DNA from 2 places in the Solwaraspora sp. WMMD792 genome. Region 2 is predicted to be linked to the other one. Evidence: riboswitches for the same ligand, from Rfam matches in the RefSeq annotation. Region 2 holds a riboswitch; the other holds the start of a gene.
What was found. A riboswitch is a leader RNA that binds a small molecule or an ion and turns the genes downstream of it on or off. The one in region 2 is predicted to bind cobalamin.
Positions count from the first base shown of each region.

Region 1: it holds a riboswitch for cobalamin, as region 2 does, so the genes downstream of both, O7629_RS32090 (ribonucleoside-diphosphate reductase subunit alpha) here and O7629_RS10600 (CbtB-domain containing protein) in region 2, are expected to answer to the same signal.

Region 1 is NZ_JARUBH010000009.1:6,889,887-6,897,180, reverse strand. It holds gene O7629_RS32105 (aminotransferase class III-fold pyridoxal phosphate-dependent enzyme) at 1-630, shown strand, start outside; gene O7629_RS32100 (aminotransferase class III-fold pyridoxal phosphate-dependent enzyme) at 627-1,961, shown strand; gene O7629_RS32095 (ribonucleotide-diphosphate reductase subunit beta) at 2,027-3,109, opposite strand; gene O7629_RS32090 (ribonucleoside-diphosphate reductase subunit alpha) at 3,106-5,433, opposite strand; cobalamin riboswitch at 5,574-5,784, opposite strand; gene O7629_RS32085 (hypothetical protein) at 5,878-6,432, shown strand; gene O7629_RS32080 (ROK family protein) at 6,410-7,294, opposite strand, start outside.
Region 2 is NZ_JARUBH010000009.1:2,004,774-2,012,067, reverse strand. It holds gene O7629_RS10605 (VWA domain-containing protein) at 1-1,802, opposite strand, end outside; cobalamin riboswitch at 1,883-2,010, opposite strand; cobalamin riboswitch at 2,122-2,296, shown strand; gene O7629_RS10600 (CbtB-domain containing protein) at 2,328-2,528, shown strand; gene O7629_RS10595 (CbtA family protein) at 2,545-3,303, shown strand; gene O7629_RS10590 (hypothetical protein) at 3,372-3,713, shown strand; gene O7629_RS10585 (helix-turn-helix transcriptional regulator) at 3,912-4,988, shown strand; gene O7629_RS10580 (hypothetical protein) at 4,985-5,617, shown strand; gene adhE (bifunctional acetaldehyde-CoA/alcohol dehydrogenase) at 5,687-7,294, opposite strand, start outside.

The sequences.
Region 1 (7,294 bases), 4.9 Mb from region 2:
GAGGTGCAGTGCGGCATGGGCCGCACCGGCCGGATGTGGGCGATCGAGCACACCGGCGTCCAGCCGGACATCCTGATCAGCGCGAAGGGCATCGCCTCCGGCCTGCCACTGGGCGCGTTCCTGGCCCGGTCCGAGCTGATGGAGGCCTGGGGTCCGGGCGCGCACGGCTCCACCTACGGCGGCAGCCCGGTGCCGTGCGCCGCCGGCCTCGCCACCCTGCGGGTCATCCAGGACGAGGGCCTGCTGGACAACGCCACCACGCAGGGCGAGTTCCTGCTCGCCGGGCTGCGCGAGCTGCAGCAGGCGTACCCGCATCTGCTCGTTGACGTGCGCGGGGTCGGCCTGATGATCGGCGTCGAGTTCCCCACCGGCGAGATCGCCGGCCAGGTGCAGCAGGCGGCGTTCAGTCGCGGTCTGCTGGTGCTGGAGGCCGGCGTCAACGCGGTACGGATGTCGCCGCCGCTGGTGATCACCCGGGCCCAGGCGCAGACCGGTCTGCGGCTGTTCGGCGCGGCCGTCGCCGAGGTCGCCGCCGATCTGCAGGCCGCCGGCAACGGAAAGGTCGAAGCCGGGGAGGTCGAGGCCGGCGGGGAGGTCGAGGCCGGCGGGGCCGTCGCCGTACCGGGATGAGCCATGTCTTCGGCCGGGTGTCCGACGATGCGCCACGGATCGCCTCGGCGTGCGGCGCGCAGCTGTGGGACACCACCGGCAAGCGCTACCTCGACGCGGCCGCCGGGGCGATCGTCGTCGGCATCGGCCACGGCGTCACCGAGGTGGTCCGGGCGCAGGCCGAGCAGGCCGGCGCGGTCGCGTACGCGCACGGCTCGATGTTCCGCGCCGACGTGCTGGAGGAGTACGCCGCCGAGCTCGCGGCCGTACTGCCGATGGACGATCCGTTGGTGTTCCCGGTCTCCGGCGGCAGCGAGGCGGTGGAGACCGCGCTGAAGATGGCCCGCGCCTACCACCTGGCCCGGGGTGAGGACCGGCACCTGATCGTCGGCCGGGTCGGCTCCTACCACGGCAACTCCCGGGGCGCGTTGGACGTCTCCGGCCGGGCCGGGCTGCGTGCGCCGTACCTGCCGTGGCTGGGACAGGCGGTGCACACCTCGACCCCGTACGAGTACCGCTGCCCGTTCCCGGAGACCCATCCGGTCGGCTGCGGGGCGCGGCACGCGGCGGCGCTGGCCGAACTGTGCCGGTCCCGGCCGGTCGCGGCGTTCATCGCCGAGCCGATCGCCGGGGCCGGGCTGGGTGCCTGCGTCCCGCCGGACGACTACTGGCCGGCCGTCGCCGAGGTCTGCCGCCGGTACGGGGTGCTGCTCATCGCCGACGAGGTGATGACCGGCTTCGGCCGTACCGGCACCTGGTTCGGCGTCGACCACTGGGGGGTACGCCCGGACATCCTGGTCGCGGCGAAGGGGGCCAGTTCGGGCTACTGGCCGCTGGGGCTGGCCGTCGCCGCCGGCCCGGTGCACGACACGATCGCGCGGACCGGCTTCACCCACGGCTTCACCTACTCGCACCACCTGGTCGGCGCGGCCACCGGCCGGGCGGTGCTGCGGGTGCTGCGCGAGCGGGACCTCGTCGCGGCGGGCCGGCGGGCCGGCGAGTCGCTACGCCGGGCCCTGCGCCGGGAACTGGCCGACTCACCGTACGTCGGGGACGTCCGCGGTCGCGGCCTGCTGGTCGGCGTCGAGCTGGTCGCCGACCGGCAGACCGCGCGGCCGTACGCCCGTACCGCCCGGGTCGCCGAACGGGTCGTCGCCGCCGCCCGGCACGCCGGGCTGCTGCTCTACAGCGGAACCGGCTGCGCCGACGGCGTCGACGGTGACGTGATCCTGCTCGGCCCGCCGCTGGTCGTCTCCGCCGACGAGGTCGAGGAGATCGCCGTCGGCACGGCGGCCGCGATCCGCGCCGTCACCGAGCCGGTGGCAGCGGGACAGCCGACCGAGCCGGAGTAGCCGGCCAGCAGGACAGTCGGCCGGGCCGGGGTAGCCGGTCGCGGCGGGCCGGGCGGGGACGCGGGTCAGAAGTCGTCGTCGAAGGTGACCGAGCCGGTCACCCCGACCTGGTACGCCGACACCCGCCGCTCGAAGAAGTTGGACAGCTCCTGCACGTCCTGCAACTCCATGAACGCGAACGGGTTCTTCGACCCGTACATCGGTTCGATGCCGAGCACCGCGAGCCGCCGGTCGGCGACGTGCTGCAGATACTCCCGCATGTCGGCCAACGACATCCCGGACACGCCCTGGTCGAGCAGGTCCGCGGCGAACTGCACCTCGCACTCCACCGCCTCGGCCAGCATCTGCCTGACCTGCTGCTCCATTTCGGAGTCGAACAGGTCCGGTTCCTCGGCGCGGACCGTGTCCACCACCTCGAAGGCGAACGCCATGTGCATCGACTCGTCGCGGAACACCCAGTTGGTGCCCGAGGCGAGACCGTGCAGCAGCCCCCGGGACCGCAGGAAGTACACGTACGCGAAGGCGCCGTAGAAGAACAGCCCTTCGATGCAGGCGGCGAAGCAGATCAGGTTGAGCAGGAAGGCCCGCCGGTCGGCGCGGCTACGCAGCTCCCGCAGCTCGAAGATCGAGTCGATCCACCTGAAGCAGAACTCGGCCTTGCGGGCGATCGACGGGATGTTCTCCACCGCCGCGAACGCCGCGAACCGTTCCCGCTCGTCCGGCACGTAGGTGTCCAGCAGGTTCAGGTAGAACTGGACGTGCACCGCCTCCTCGAAGAGTTGCCGGGACAGGTAGAGCCGGCCCTCCGGGGAGTTGACGTGCTGGTAGAGGTTGAGCACCAGGTTGTTCGCGACGATGGTGTCGCCGGTGGCGAAGAACGCGACCAGCCGGGACACCAGGTGCCGCTCGGCAGGCGACAGTCTGGCCAGGTCCGGCAGGTCGGAGTGCAGGTCGACCTCTTCAACCGTCCAGGTGTTCTTGATCGCGTCCCGGAACCGGTCGAAGAACTGCGGGTAGCGCATCGGCCGCAGGGTCAGGTCCATGCCGGGGTCGAGCAGCAGCTGCCGTCGGCCCGCAGCTGCGGCGGCGGTCGCGGTGGCGGCGTCAGCGGTCGCGGCGTCGGTGTTGGTTTCGGAGACGGTGGTCACTGGCAGGCCTCACAGGTTTCGGGGTTTTCCATTGAGCAGGCAGACGCCTCGTCGGCGCTGGCCGCGACGGTCGGCCCGGCGGTCGGCGCGATGCCGACGGTGGCCTGCTGGATCCGGGTCGCCGGGCGCGACCGCAGGTAGTAGGTGGTCTTCAGCCCGGACTTCCAGGCGTAAAGGTACATCGAGGACAGCTTGCCGATGGTCGGCGCGCTGAGGAACAGGTTCAGCGACTGCGACTGGTCGACGTACGGGGCACGGGCGGCGGCCAGGTCGATCAGCGCCCGTTGCGGCAGCTCCCATGCGGTACGGAACAGCTCCCGCACGTCGGCGGGCAGATCCGTGAGGCCCTGCACCGAGCCCTCGGCCCGCTTGATCTGCTCCCGGACCGGCGCCGTCCACAGCCCGCGCGCCTTCAGCTCGCCGACCAGGTAGGTGTTGATCTGCAGGAACTCCCCGGACATGGTTTCGCGTTTGAACAGGTTGGACACCTGCGGCTCGATGCATTCGTAGCAGCCGGCGATCGAGGCGATCGTGGCGGTCGGCGCGATCGCGACCAGCAGCGAGTTCCGCAGACCGTGTGCGGCGATCGTCGACCGGAGTCGGGCCCACCGCTCGGGCTGGCCCGGCTCGGCACCCCACAGGTCCGGGTGCAGCTCGCCCCGGGCGGCCCGGGTCTCGGCGTACGCCGGATGCGGGCCAAACCGTTCGGCGAGCCCGGCGGAGGTTTCCAGCGCGGTCAGGAAGATCTCCTCCTGGACGCGAGTGGACAGCTCCCGGGCCGGCGCCGAGTCGAACGGTAGCCGCAGCGTGAAGAACGCGTCCTGCAGGCCCATCAGCCCCAGCCCGACCGGCCGCCAGCGCGGGTTCGACGCCGCCGCCTGCACCGCCGGGTAGTAGTTGATGTCGATCACCCGGTCCAGGAACACCACGGCGGTACGGACCGTGGCGCGCAGCTTGTCCCAGTCGACGCCGTCGGCGGTGACGTGCGCGCCGAGGTTGATCGACCCGAGGTTGCACACCGCGGTCTCGGTGTCGCTGTTGACCTCGAGGATCTCGGTGCACAAATTGGACAGGTGGATCGTGTTGCCCGGCTCGCCGGTCTGGTTGGACAGCCGGTTCGCGGCGTCCTTGAACGTCATCCAGCCGTTACCGGTCTGCGCCAGGGTGCGCATCATCCGCCCGTACAGGTCGCGGGCCTTGACCGTCCGGACCGCCTTCTTCTCCGCCGCGCGGTACGCCTCGTCGAACGCCTCGCCGTACAGGTCCGGCAGCTCGGGGGCGTCGGACGGGTCGATCAGCGACCAGTCGGCGTCCGCCTCGACCCGCCGCATGAACTCGTCCGGGATCCAGTTGGCCAGGTTCAGGTTGTGGGTGCGCCGGGCGTCCTCGCCGGTGTTGTCCCGCAACTCCAGGAACTCCTCGACGTCCGGATGCCACGGCTCCAGGTAGACGCAGGCGGCGCCCTTGCGGCGGCCGCCCTGGTTGACCGCCGCGACCCCGGCGTCGAGCGTCTTGAGGAACGGCACGATGCCGTTCGACCTGCCGTTGGTGCCCCGGATCAGCGCGCCCCGGCCACGGATCCGCGACCAGGAGATGCCGATCCCGCCGGAGAACTTCGACAGCTTCGCCACCTGGTGGTAACGCTCGTAGATCGAGTCGAGCTCGTCGCGCGGCGAGTCGACCAGAAAGCACGACGACATCTGGGTGTGCCGGGTGCCCGAGTTGAACAACGTCGGTGAGCTGGGCAGATAGGCCAGGCTGGAGATCAGCCGGTAGAAGTCGATCGCCTCGGCCGGCGTCTGGGACAGCCCGCACGCCACCCGCAGCAGCCAGTACTGGGGCGTCTCCACCACCAGCCGGGTCTGCGGATGCCGCAGCAGGTAACGGTCGGCCACCGTACGCAGCCCGAAGTACTCGAAGCGCAGGTCGCCGTCGACGTCGACGGCGTCGTCGAGTTTGCGGGTGTTGCGGGCGACGAAGGCGGCGGTGTCGTCGCCGATCAGCCCGAGGCCGTGGGCGTATCGGATCGACTGGCTGAAGCTGGCCACCTGCTGGCCGCGGACCTCCTTGTCCACGTAGGCGGCGAGCAGCCGGGCCGCCAGTTTCGAGTACTGCGGCTCCTCGCCGATCAGCTCCGCCGCCGTCTGGATGGACAGTTTGTCCAGCTCGGCGGTTGTCGCCCCGTCGTACAGTCCGCTGATCGTCCGGGTCGCCACCCGCAGCGGGTCGACCTCGTCCAGGTCGGCGACCCAGTGTTCGACCGCCTTGACGATCTTGTTGACGTCCACCGGTTCGGTGTCGCCGTTGCGCTTGCGTACCTGCATCGGTTCCCCTCGTCGTGCCTGTCCACCGGTCGACGGACACGCGGGGAGGACGCCACCGGTCACCCACCTGGCGGTCTGCTCCGCCGGCGTGGACCGGTCGTCGGCGTCGGCCGTCCCGCGCGGCCTTCGACCACCGCACGCGACGCGTGCGGCACGCTGGCAGGTCTTCGGACTCGTGGGCGTCGTGCTCGTACCTACTGGCCGTCGCTTCCCGGACCCGCCACGGGTCCAGTGCTCGGTGACGGCGGTCGTTCCCACTCACCGCTGCGGGGCAGTCCCGGACTCACACCGGGTTCCCTCTTACCTCGACCACCGCCGAGGGGCGGCCGAACCAGCTGCGGGGTACACCATATATGGGAGCAAGCCAGAAGACGCAACACCAGATACTGTGTTCGGCGTGTCGCGGCGTCGGGTGCACCGGGTGCAAGGAGGAGGGTCCGTCGGGTGAGAAGCGTGCTATGGGGTCTGTACGGGGCGGTGCTCGGCGCCCTGCTCGTCGGCGTCGTCGGGGTGCTCAGCATCCAGGCGACCGGGCTGCGGGCCGGTGCGGTCTTCGACCTGAACAACACCCTGGCCGGGATCACCTCGCCACAGACCCCGTACCTGCCGATGCTCGGAATCGCGGCCGTGAGCAGCCTGGCGGTATGGGCGCTGACCGTCGGGCCCCGGCGACGGCCCCGACTGTGCCGGGTGGGCCTGGTCGTCGGCTTCAGCACGTCGACCGTGGCGCTGATCGCCCTGTCGTTCGTCATCGCACCGGACATCGACGCGCAGCGCGAACTGCTGCTGGGCGTCATGCCGGGCTGGCCGGGCTGGATCCACAGAGGAGGCGGCGAGTCCGCCGTACACCTGCTGGTGGCCCTGGCGATCGGATCGCTGTGGCTCTGTCCAGACCGACAACCGGCCCAGCCCACCGCGGCCAGCGGCGGCGGTACGGGCGGACAAGGTGGCGACGCGGCGACTGGCGCCGAGCCCGTCATCGACCTCGGCCGGCGCTGATCCGGCCGGTGAGGACCCGGCCGGCGAGTAGCGCGGCGCCGGCCAGCACAGCGGCGTCGCCGAGCCGGGCGGTACGCACCGGCAGCCGGTCGATCCCGGGCAGCGCCGCCGCGTGCAGCGCGGCGCGCACGCCGGCGACGAACCGGTCGCCGAGTCCGACGACGCCGCCACCGAGGACGACCACCTCGGGATCGAGCAGGTTGGCGGCGGTTGCCAGCCCTTCGCCCAGCACCCGGGCGGCCAGGTCGGTCACCTCGACCGCGACCGGATCACCGCCGGCAGCCGCCGCCGCCGCGACCTCCTCCAGGGGCGGTGCCGCGCCGCGACCGGTCCGGGCCGCGTACTCGGCGGCGATCGCCGGGCCGGCCGCGTACGCCTCGACGTGGTCGACCGCGCCGCAACCGCAACGTCGGCCGAGGTGCCGGGCGGCCGGCAGATGCCCGACGCTGCCGGCGAACCCGTGCCGGCCCACCACCACGTCGCCGCCGACCACGATCGCGCCGCCGATGCCGGTGCCGGCGGCGACGACGAGCGCGTCCCGGGCGTCGGCGGCGGCGCCGCACCATGCCTCACCGGCGGCCATCGCGTGTACGTCGTTGCACACCACGACCGGCAGGCCGAGGGCGGCGGTGAACGCTGCCCGCACGTCGGTGCCCCGCCAGCCGGGCAGGGTGTCGGTGGCGTGGGTGACCCGACCCGCCGGGTCGACGGCGCCAGCAGTGCCGACCCCGCAGGCGACCGGGGTTCCAGCCGCGTCCCGCCCGGCCTGACGAGCCACATCGATCGCGGCGGCGAGTACCGCGGTGGCGCCCTCGGCGGCCGGCGTCGGCACCCGGCGCAGTGGGCCGACAGCGCCGTCGAC
Region 2 (7,294 bases):
AGTGGCCGACGGCGTGGCTCGCGGCGGCGCTCGGCGGCGACGGTGGCGGCGGCGGCCCGCAGCCCGGCGGCGATCGGGGTACGGCCACCGGTGCGCAGCTGCGCCAGCTTGGCGACGGCCACCTCGTGGCTGCTGGTCGGCGGCAGCACCACGTCGGCGGCGGCGCCCCGGAAGGTGATCATCCCGATCCGGTCCCGCCGGTGGTAGGCGTCGCGCAGCAGCGACAGCACGGCGGTCTTGACCACGGCCATTCGCTGCCGGGCCGCCATCGACCCGGAGGCGTCGACCACGAACAGGATCAGGTTCGCCTCCTGGCCGACGTAGCGGGCCTGGCGCAGGTCGGCGGGGGTGATCCGGCGGGCACCCCGGGATGCGGCGGCACGCACCGTGGCCGGTAGGTGCACCGTCGACGGCCGTCCGGTCGGTGATCCGGCACCGACCACCCGGCCCCGGTCGGCGTGGGCCGCCGAACGTCGGCCGGGCGTCGCGCCGGCCCCGAGCCCGGGTAGGCGCAGGGTCCGGGGCCGGTACGCGGGCCCGGCCGCCGCCGGAGCCGGACCGCCCGGCGGTACGCCGTCCGGCTGCTCGGCACCGTCCGCCGGCCCGCTGGCGTCCGGCGTAGCCGGCTCGGACGGCGGGCCGCCGTCCGAGCCGGGCGGGCCGGTTGACGGGCCGCCGTCCGACTCGGGCGGGCCGGTCGACGGGCCGCCGTCCGATGGTGGCGGACCCTGCGGCGGACCGGCGTCCGGTGGCGGCGGATCCGGCGGCGGCGCAGGACCGGGGTCGTCGTCGCCGCACTCGTCCCGCAGCACCTCGTCGAGGCGCTGCTCGTCGGCGCCGGGCGGATCGAGCGGGTCACGGCGCCGCCGGTGCGGCAGTGCCAGCCGGGCTGCGTCGGCGACCTCGGCGGCGGTGACCGCCGTCTGACCGCGCCAGGCGGCCAGCGCGACCGCGGCGCGGGCCATCACGATGTCGGCCCGCATACCGTCCACCTGGTACGCCAGGCAGATCCGGGCGATCCGGTCGATCTCGGCATCGGGCAGCGTGACCGCAGGCAGGGCCGCCCGCGCGTCGCGTACCCGCTCTGCGAGCTGGCTGTCGGTGGACCGCCAGCGGTCCGCGAACGCCACCGGGTCGGTCTCGTACGCCAGCCGCCGGCGCACCACCTCGGCCCGGTCGGCCACCTCGGAAGGTGCGGCCACCGACACCATCAACCCGAAGCGGTCCAGCAACTGTGGACGCGGCTCGCCCTCCTCCGGGTTCATCGTGCCGACCAGCAGGAACCGGGCGGCGTGACTGACCGACACCCCGTCGCGTTCGACGTGGGCCCGGCCCATCGCCGCCGCGTCCAGCAGCAGGTCCACCAGATGGTCCGGCAACAGGTTGACCTCGTCGACGTAGAGCAGGCCCCGGTGCGCGGCGGCGAGCAGCCCCGGCTCGTAGGCCTTCACGCCAGCGCTGAGCACCCGCTGAATGTCGAGGGTGCCGACCACCCGGTCCTCAGTGGCGCCGACCGGCAGCTCGACCAGGGCGGCCGGGCCGCGGCGTGCGGTCACCGGCGCGGTGTGCGGCCCATCGGGGCAGGTTGGGTCCGGGGCCGCCGGGTCGCAGCCGAACCGGCAGCCGAGCACCCGGTCGACCTCCGGTAGCAGCCCGGCCAGCGCGCGGACGATCGTCGACTTCGCGGTGCCCTTCTCACCCCGGATGAGCACGCCGCCGATGCCGGGGTGCACCGCGGCGAGCAGCAGGGCCTGCCGCAGGTCGGGCAGGCCGACGACGGCGGTGAACGGGTACGGCGTCATGGCAGGGGCCGACAGGTGTGCATGGTGAATCCCTCCCGCGGGTGTCCACGCCCGCGTACCGGTGGACCAGCGAGCGGCCGGAGTCTCCTGGCTGCCGGATCGACGTCGCGTCCCGAGCCTTCCCGCCGTTGGGGCAGTGGCTGTCTCACGGGGACGCGACTCACCGGTCACAGTGGCGGGACCGCCCCGGATTCGCACCGGGTTCCTCCGCGCACCGCTCGTGCCGGTCATGCTCCCCCACCGGCGGTCCACCGTCAATGTGGCGCCGGTCCCGGTGCCGGCCACGGCCGCAGCCATTGCCCGAGCGGTCACCACGGCGGTACGCTGCGCAGGCCACGGTGTTCGGGAAGCCGGTGTGAGTCCGGCGTGGTCCTCGCCACTGTGACCGGGAAGTGTCCGTTCCACCACGCCACTGGGCCGACGACGGTCCGGGAAGGCGGGACGGCCGCGACGATCCGGGAGCCAGGAGACCGGCCGTGGCACGCACCGCATCGCCACGAGGCATGGACGAGAGGATTTCCTGGCATGACTGCACCTTCTGTCGGCGGCGAGGTCACCACCACCGCCATCCGCGTACCGCTCGCCGGTTGGTTGCTGGCCGCCGTCGCGGCGGTCGTCATCTACCTGGTCGCGCAGGACAACGGGCTGGTGCTGGCCGGTGCCGCCGAGTTCGTGCACGAGTTCACCCACGACGGCCGGCACGCCCTCGGCGTACCGTGCCACTGAGCGGCGGCCAGCTCCGATGAGCACCTACCCGTTCGGCGCGGTGCTGGGCCGCGGCCTGCTCGCCGGTGCGGCCGCCGGCGCGGCGGGAGCGGTGGCGGCCCTGCTGATCGTCGAACCACGGATCGAGTCGGCGCTGGTCGTCGAGGAGGCCCGCACGGCGACCGGCACGGCCGGACACAGTCACGACGAGGAGTTGGTCGGTCGGGCCATGCAGGTCTTCGGCGGGCTGGTCGCCACCGTAGCGGTGGCGCTGTGCCTGGCGTTGATCGTCGCCGTGGTCTTCGCGGCGACCCGGCACCTGCTGCCCGGCCGCGACGACTTCCGCCGGGTGGGGCTGCTCGCCGGGCTCGGCTTCGTCGTGGTGGCGCTGCTACCGGCGATCCACTTCCCGGCCAACCCGCCGGGCGTCGGCGACCCGGACACCGTCAACCAGCGCACCGGACAGTATCTGTCGTTCATCATCGCCGCGGCCGCCGTCACCTGGCTGGCGCTGCTGACCCACCGGCGGCTGACCGGCTGGGCGCGGCCGGCACCCTACCGGACGGTGGTCGCGGCGGCGCTGGCCGTCGTCGGGTACGCCCTGCTGCTGGCGCTCTGGCCGGCCACCGGGGTCGACGTGCCCGCCGACATCCCGGCGGCGCTGCTGTGGGAATTCCGACTCGCCTCGCTGGCCCAGCTCGCCACGATGTGGACGGTCCTCGGGGTGGTGTTCGGACTGCTGCTCATCCCGGCCCGGACCGGTGGTCGGCGGTCCACGCTCGCCGACGTCGCGTGACGGCGGACGACGGCGCGGCGGGCCCGGAGCACGGCCCGGCGGGCCCGGCGGCCGGGCGCCCCGTCCGGGTGACCGTCTGCCGGGGCTGCTGTTGCGGCACCCGTCGCAAACACCCGGACGTCGACCACGACCGGCAGCTCGACATCCTGCGCGCCGCCGGGTCGGTACGGGTGTCCGACTGCCTCAACGCCTGTGACCGGTCCAACGTGGTAGTCGTGCAGCCGGCGGCGCTGGCCCGCCGACTGGGCGCCCGCCCGGTGTGGCTCGGCGGTGTGCTCGACGAGACGTCACTGTCGAGTGTCGCCGAGTGGATCGCGGCCGGCGGTCCGGGCCTGGCCGCGCCGCCGGACCGGCTCGCCGGGCTGTGGTTCGCCGCCCCCCGCTGGGGAAAGTCGGCCCCGACGTCCTGACCGCCGTGGTGCCGTCGCTTGTCGGCCATCGCGATCCGGCGGCCGACAAGCGACGCCCCCGAACGCGCGCCTGCCCGGATCACGATCACCTATCGGCGCCCGGTTCGACAAGGACGGCGCGAACCGATTGCACAATCGCGCAACCGTCCGGTGCCGTGGTCTTCTCTCCTGCGGCGTTTCTGTGCTGAGCTGACCGGCGTGACACGGGGAACGGGGACCATCAGGACGCACGGCCCGACCGCGGTTGCACAACTGACCCGGTGGGGCGCCTCACCCGATGCCGATCTGGTCTACCGGGCGCTGACCATGTTCGGTGCCCGCAGCAGCGGCCAGCTCGCCCATGAGCTGGGGCTGACCCGCAAACGCGTCAAGGTCGCGCTCGACGAACTGAACGGCCTGGCGGCGGCGGTGCCGACCGCTGCCGGCTGGCGGCCGCTGCCAGCGGGTCCGGTCATCGCGCGGCTACGCCGGCCCGCGCGGCCGGTACGGCGGCAGGACGTCTGGCGCCAGCATTTCCGTACCGTGCACGGCATCGACCTGCCCGGCCCGGACGACCCGGCGGTACGCAGCCTGGGCAGCCGGACCGCCGCCCGCGACCGGGTGCGGCGGCTGGTCGCCGCCGAACGACACGAACACCTGGCCATCAACACCGAAGTGATCAGCGCGGCGGCCTCGGCGGAGGCGATCCCACTGGACCGCAGCCAACTGGACCGGGGCATCCGGGTGCGGGTGCTGCAGCGGCCGCCCACCGTCGACGACCACAGCGTCGAGCATCTCGCCCAGCTCGACGCGGCCGACCCCGAACGGGTCCGGGAGCTGCCCGACCCGCCGATCAAACTGCTGGTCTACGACCGACGCGTCGCGCTGTTCCCCGTCGATCCGCTCGACTTCGAGGCCGGATACGTCGAGCTGGTGGACCCGGTCGCGGTCCGCCAACTGTGCGACCTGTTCGACCAGCTGTGGGCGCGGGCGCACCGGTCCGGTCCAGGAGGGAGACCTGCGATCACACTGACCCCCCGTGAGCAGGCGCTGGTCGCACTCCTCGCCGCCGGGCACACCGACGCCTCCGCCGCCGAGGAACTGCGGCTGAGCCTGCGCACCGTCGCGTACACGATGCGCAACCTGATGGACCGCCTCGGCGTGGAGAACCGCTTCCAGTTGGCGATCCTGCTCGGCGCCACGGGTGTGGTCGCCCTGGCTCCGCCCACCCGTACCGCGGCACCCCGCTCGTCGTCCCACGCGGAAACGTCCGCACCGGAGGAGGAATCCCATTGACCCCCACACCTCGCCGGACCGCCGTGATGACGGCCGCGACGATCCTGATGGCAGCTACCCTGGCGTGGCTGTCGACCGCCAGCGTGTCCGCCACGCCCGTGTCCGCAGGTACGCCGACGCCGTCATGGACGGCTTCGGCTTCGCCGATCCCCACCAGCGAGCCGGCCATCACGGACTGGTGGACTCCGGCTGGCTGCGCCGCCGGCCAGTTGAGCGGCCTCGTCGCGGACCCGGACCTCGGTCCGGTGCTGCCGGGCGAGGCGACGCTCTGCACCACCTACAAGGACAAATACCGGTTCGGGGTCGCGGTGTTCCGCCCCGACGACGGGCCGACCTTCGTCTACCGCACCCAGTTGGTGCCCTACCACCCGACCGACGCCTCGCCGGTACGGATCGTGTTTCCAGGTGGGGCGCCACCGGCGAACCGGGGCGTCTGTCTGATGCGCTCGGAGCAGGTCCGCCTGGCCTGCGTCGAACTCGTCGGTGAGCCGGACGGCACGGTGGCCGCCCGGTCGATCCCGGTCGACCACCCACTGGTCGACAGAGCGATCACCCTCGATGAGCAGACCGAGTTGCCCGTGCCAAGTCCGGGCTGCGCCAACTGTGTGGCGTTCCCCGAGCAACAGTGACCGCCGGGGCCGATGGGCAGGCGCGCCACGTCCGGCTGCGGCAGCGTGCCGCAGCCGGACCGGAGACGATCAACGACCGGCCGCGCCGTAGTACGCGGTACGCATGATCTCCTGCATGTCGTCGAGCATCGGCATCCGCGGGTTGGCCGGTGCGCACTGGTCCTCGTACGCGTTGACCGCCTGCTGCGGCAGACTGGCCAGGAACGACGCCTCGTCGACCCCGACCGCCTGGAACGACGGCTCGATGCCGACCGCGTCGCGTAGCCGTTCCACAGCGGCGGCGTACGACTCGACGCCTTCGGCGGGAGTGGCCGCCGGAAGGCCGAGCATCCGGGCAATCTCCTGGAACCGTTCCGGAGCCCGGTAGTTCTCGTACTTCGGCCAGCCGGACAGCTTGCCGGGCCGCGCCCCGTTGTAACGGATCACGTGCGGCATCAGGATCGCGTTGGTCCGACCGTGGGCGATGTGGAACGTCGCACCGAGGGTGTGCGACATGGCGTGCACGATGCCGAGAAAGGCGTTGCCGAACGCCATCCCGGCGATGGTGCCGGCGTTGTGCATCTTCTCCCGGGCCTCGGGGTCGGCGGCACCGTCCCGCACCGCCTGCTCCAGGTAGGCGAAGATCAGCCGGATCGCCTGCAGGGCGAGCCCGTCGGTGTAGTCGTTGGCGTACACCGACACGTACGACTCGGTGGCGTGGGTCAACGCGTCGAAGCCGCTGTCGGCGGTCACCACCGCCGGCAGGTCGGCGGCGAGCACCGGGTCGATGATCGCCACGTTCGGGGTGAGCGCGTAGTCGGCCAGCGGGTACTTCTTGCCGGTCACCGTGTCGGTGATCACCGCGAACGGGGTGACCTCGGCCCCGGTGCCCGACGTGGTCGGGATGCAGACCAGCTTGGCCAACTCGCCCGGGGCCGGGAAGGTGAACGCCCGCTTGCGGATGTCGAAGAACTTCTCCCGCATGTCGGCGAAGACCACGCCGGGGTGTTCGTAGCGCAGCCACATCACCTTGGCCGCGTCCATCACTGAACCGCCGCCGAGGGCGATGATGGTGTCCGGCCGGAAGTGGCGCATCTGTTCGGCGCCAGCGTCCACGGTACGGATGCTCGGCTCCGGTTCGACGGTGTCGATGATCTGCAGTGCGACCCGTTCGGACCGGCCCTGCAGCACGGTAAGGATCCGGTCGACGAACCCGAGCCGGGTCATCGTCGCGTCGGTGACTACGGTGACCCGGTGCAGGTCCGGCATGTCGGCCAGGTAGCGGATCGCGTGTGGCTCGAAGTAGATCTTCGGCGGCACCTTGAACCACTGCAGGTTGTTGGTTCGCCTCGCCACCCGCTTGATGTTGAGCAGGTGGACGGCGGTCACATTGCTCGACACCGAGTTGCGCCCATAGCTGCCGCAACCCAGCGTCAACGACGGCGCGATCGCGTTGTACATGTCACCGATCGCGCCCTGCGAGGCCGGCGCGTTCCAGATGATCCGTACCGCCCTGACCCGCCGGCCGAACTCCTCGGCGAGGGCGGCGTCGCCGGTGTGGATGACCGCGCTGTGGCCGAGCCCGTGGAACTCGACCATCTGCTCGGCGTACCGGATGCCGTCGGCGTGCCCGTCGGCACGCAACACCGCCAGCACCGGGCAGAGCTTCTCCCTGGTCAACGGCTCGGCCGGGCCGAC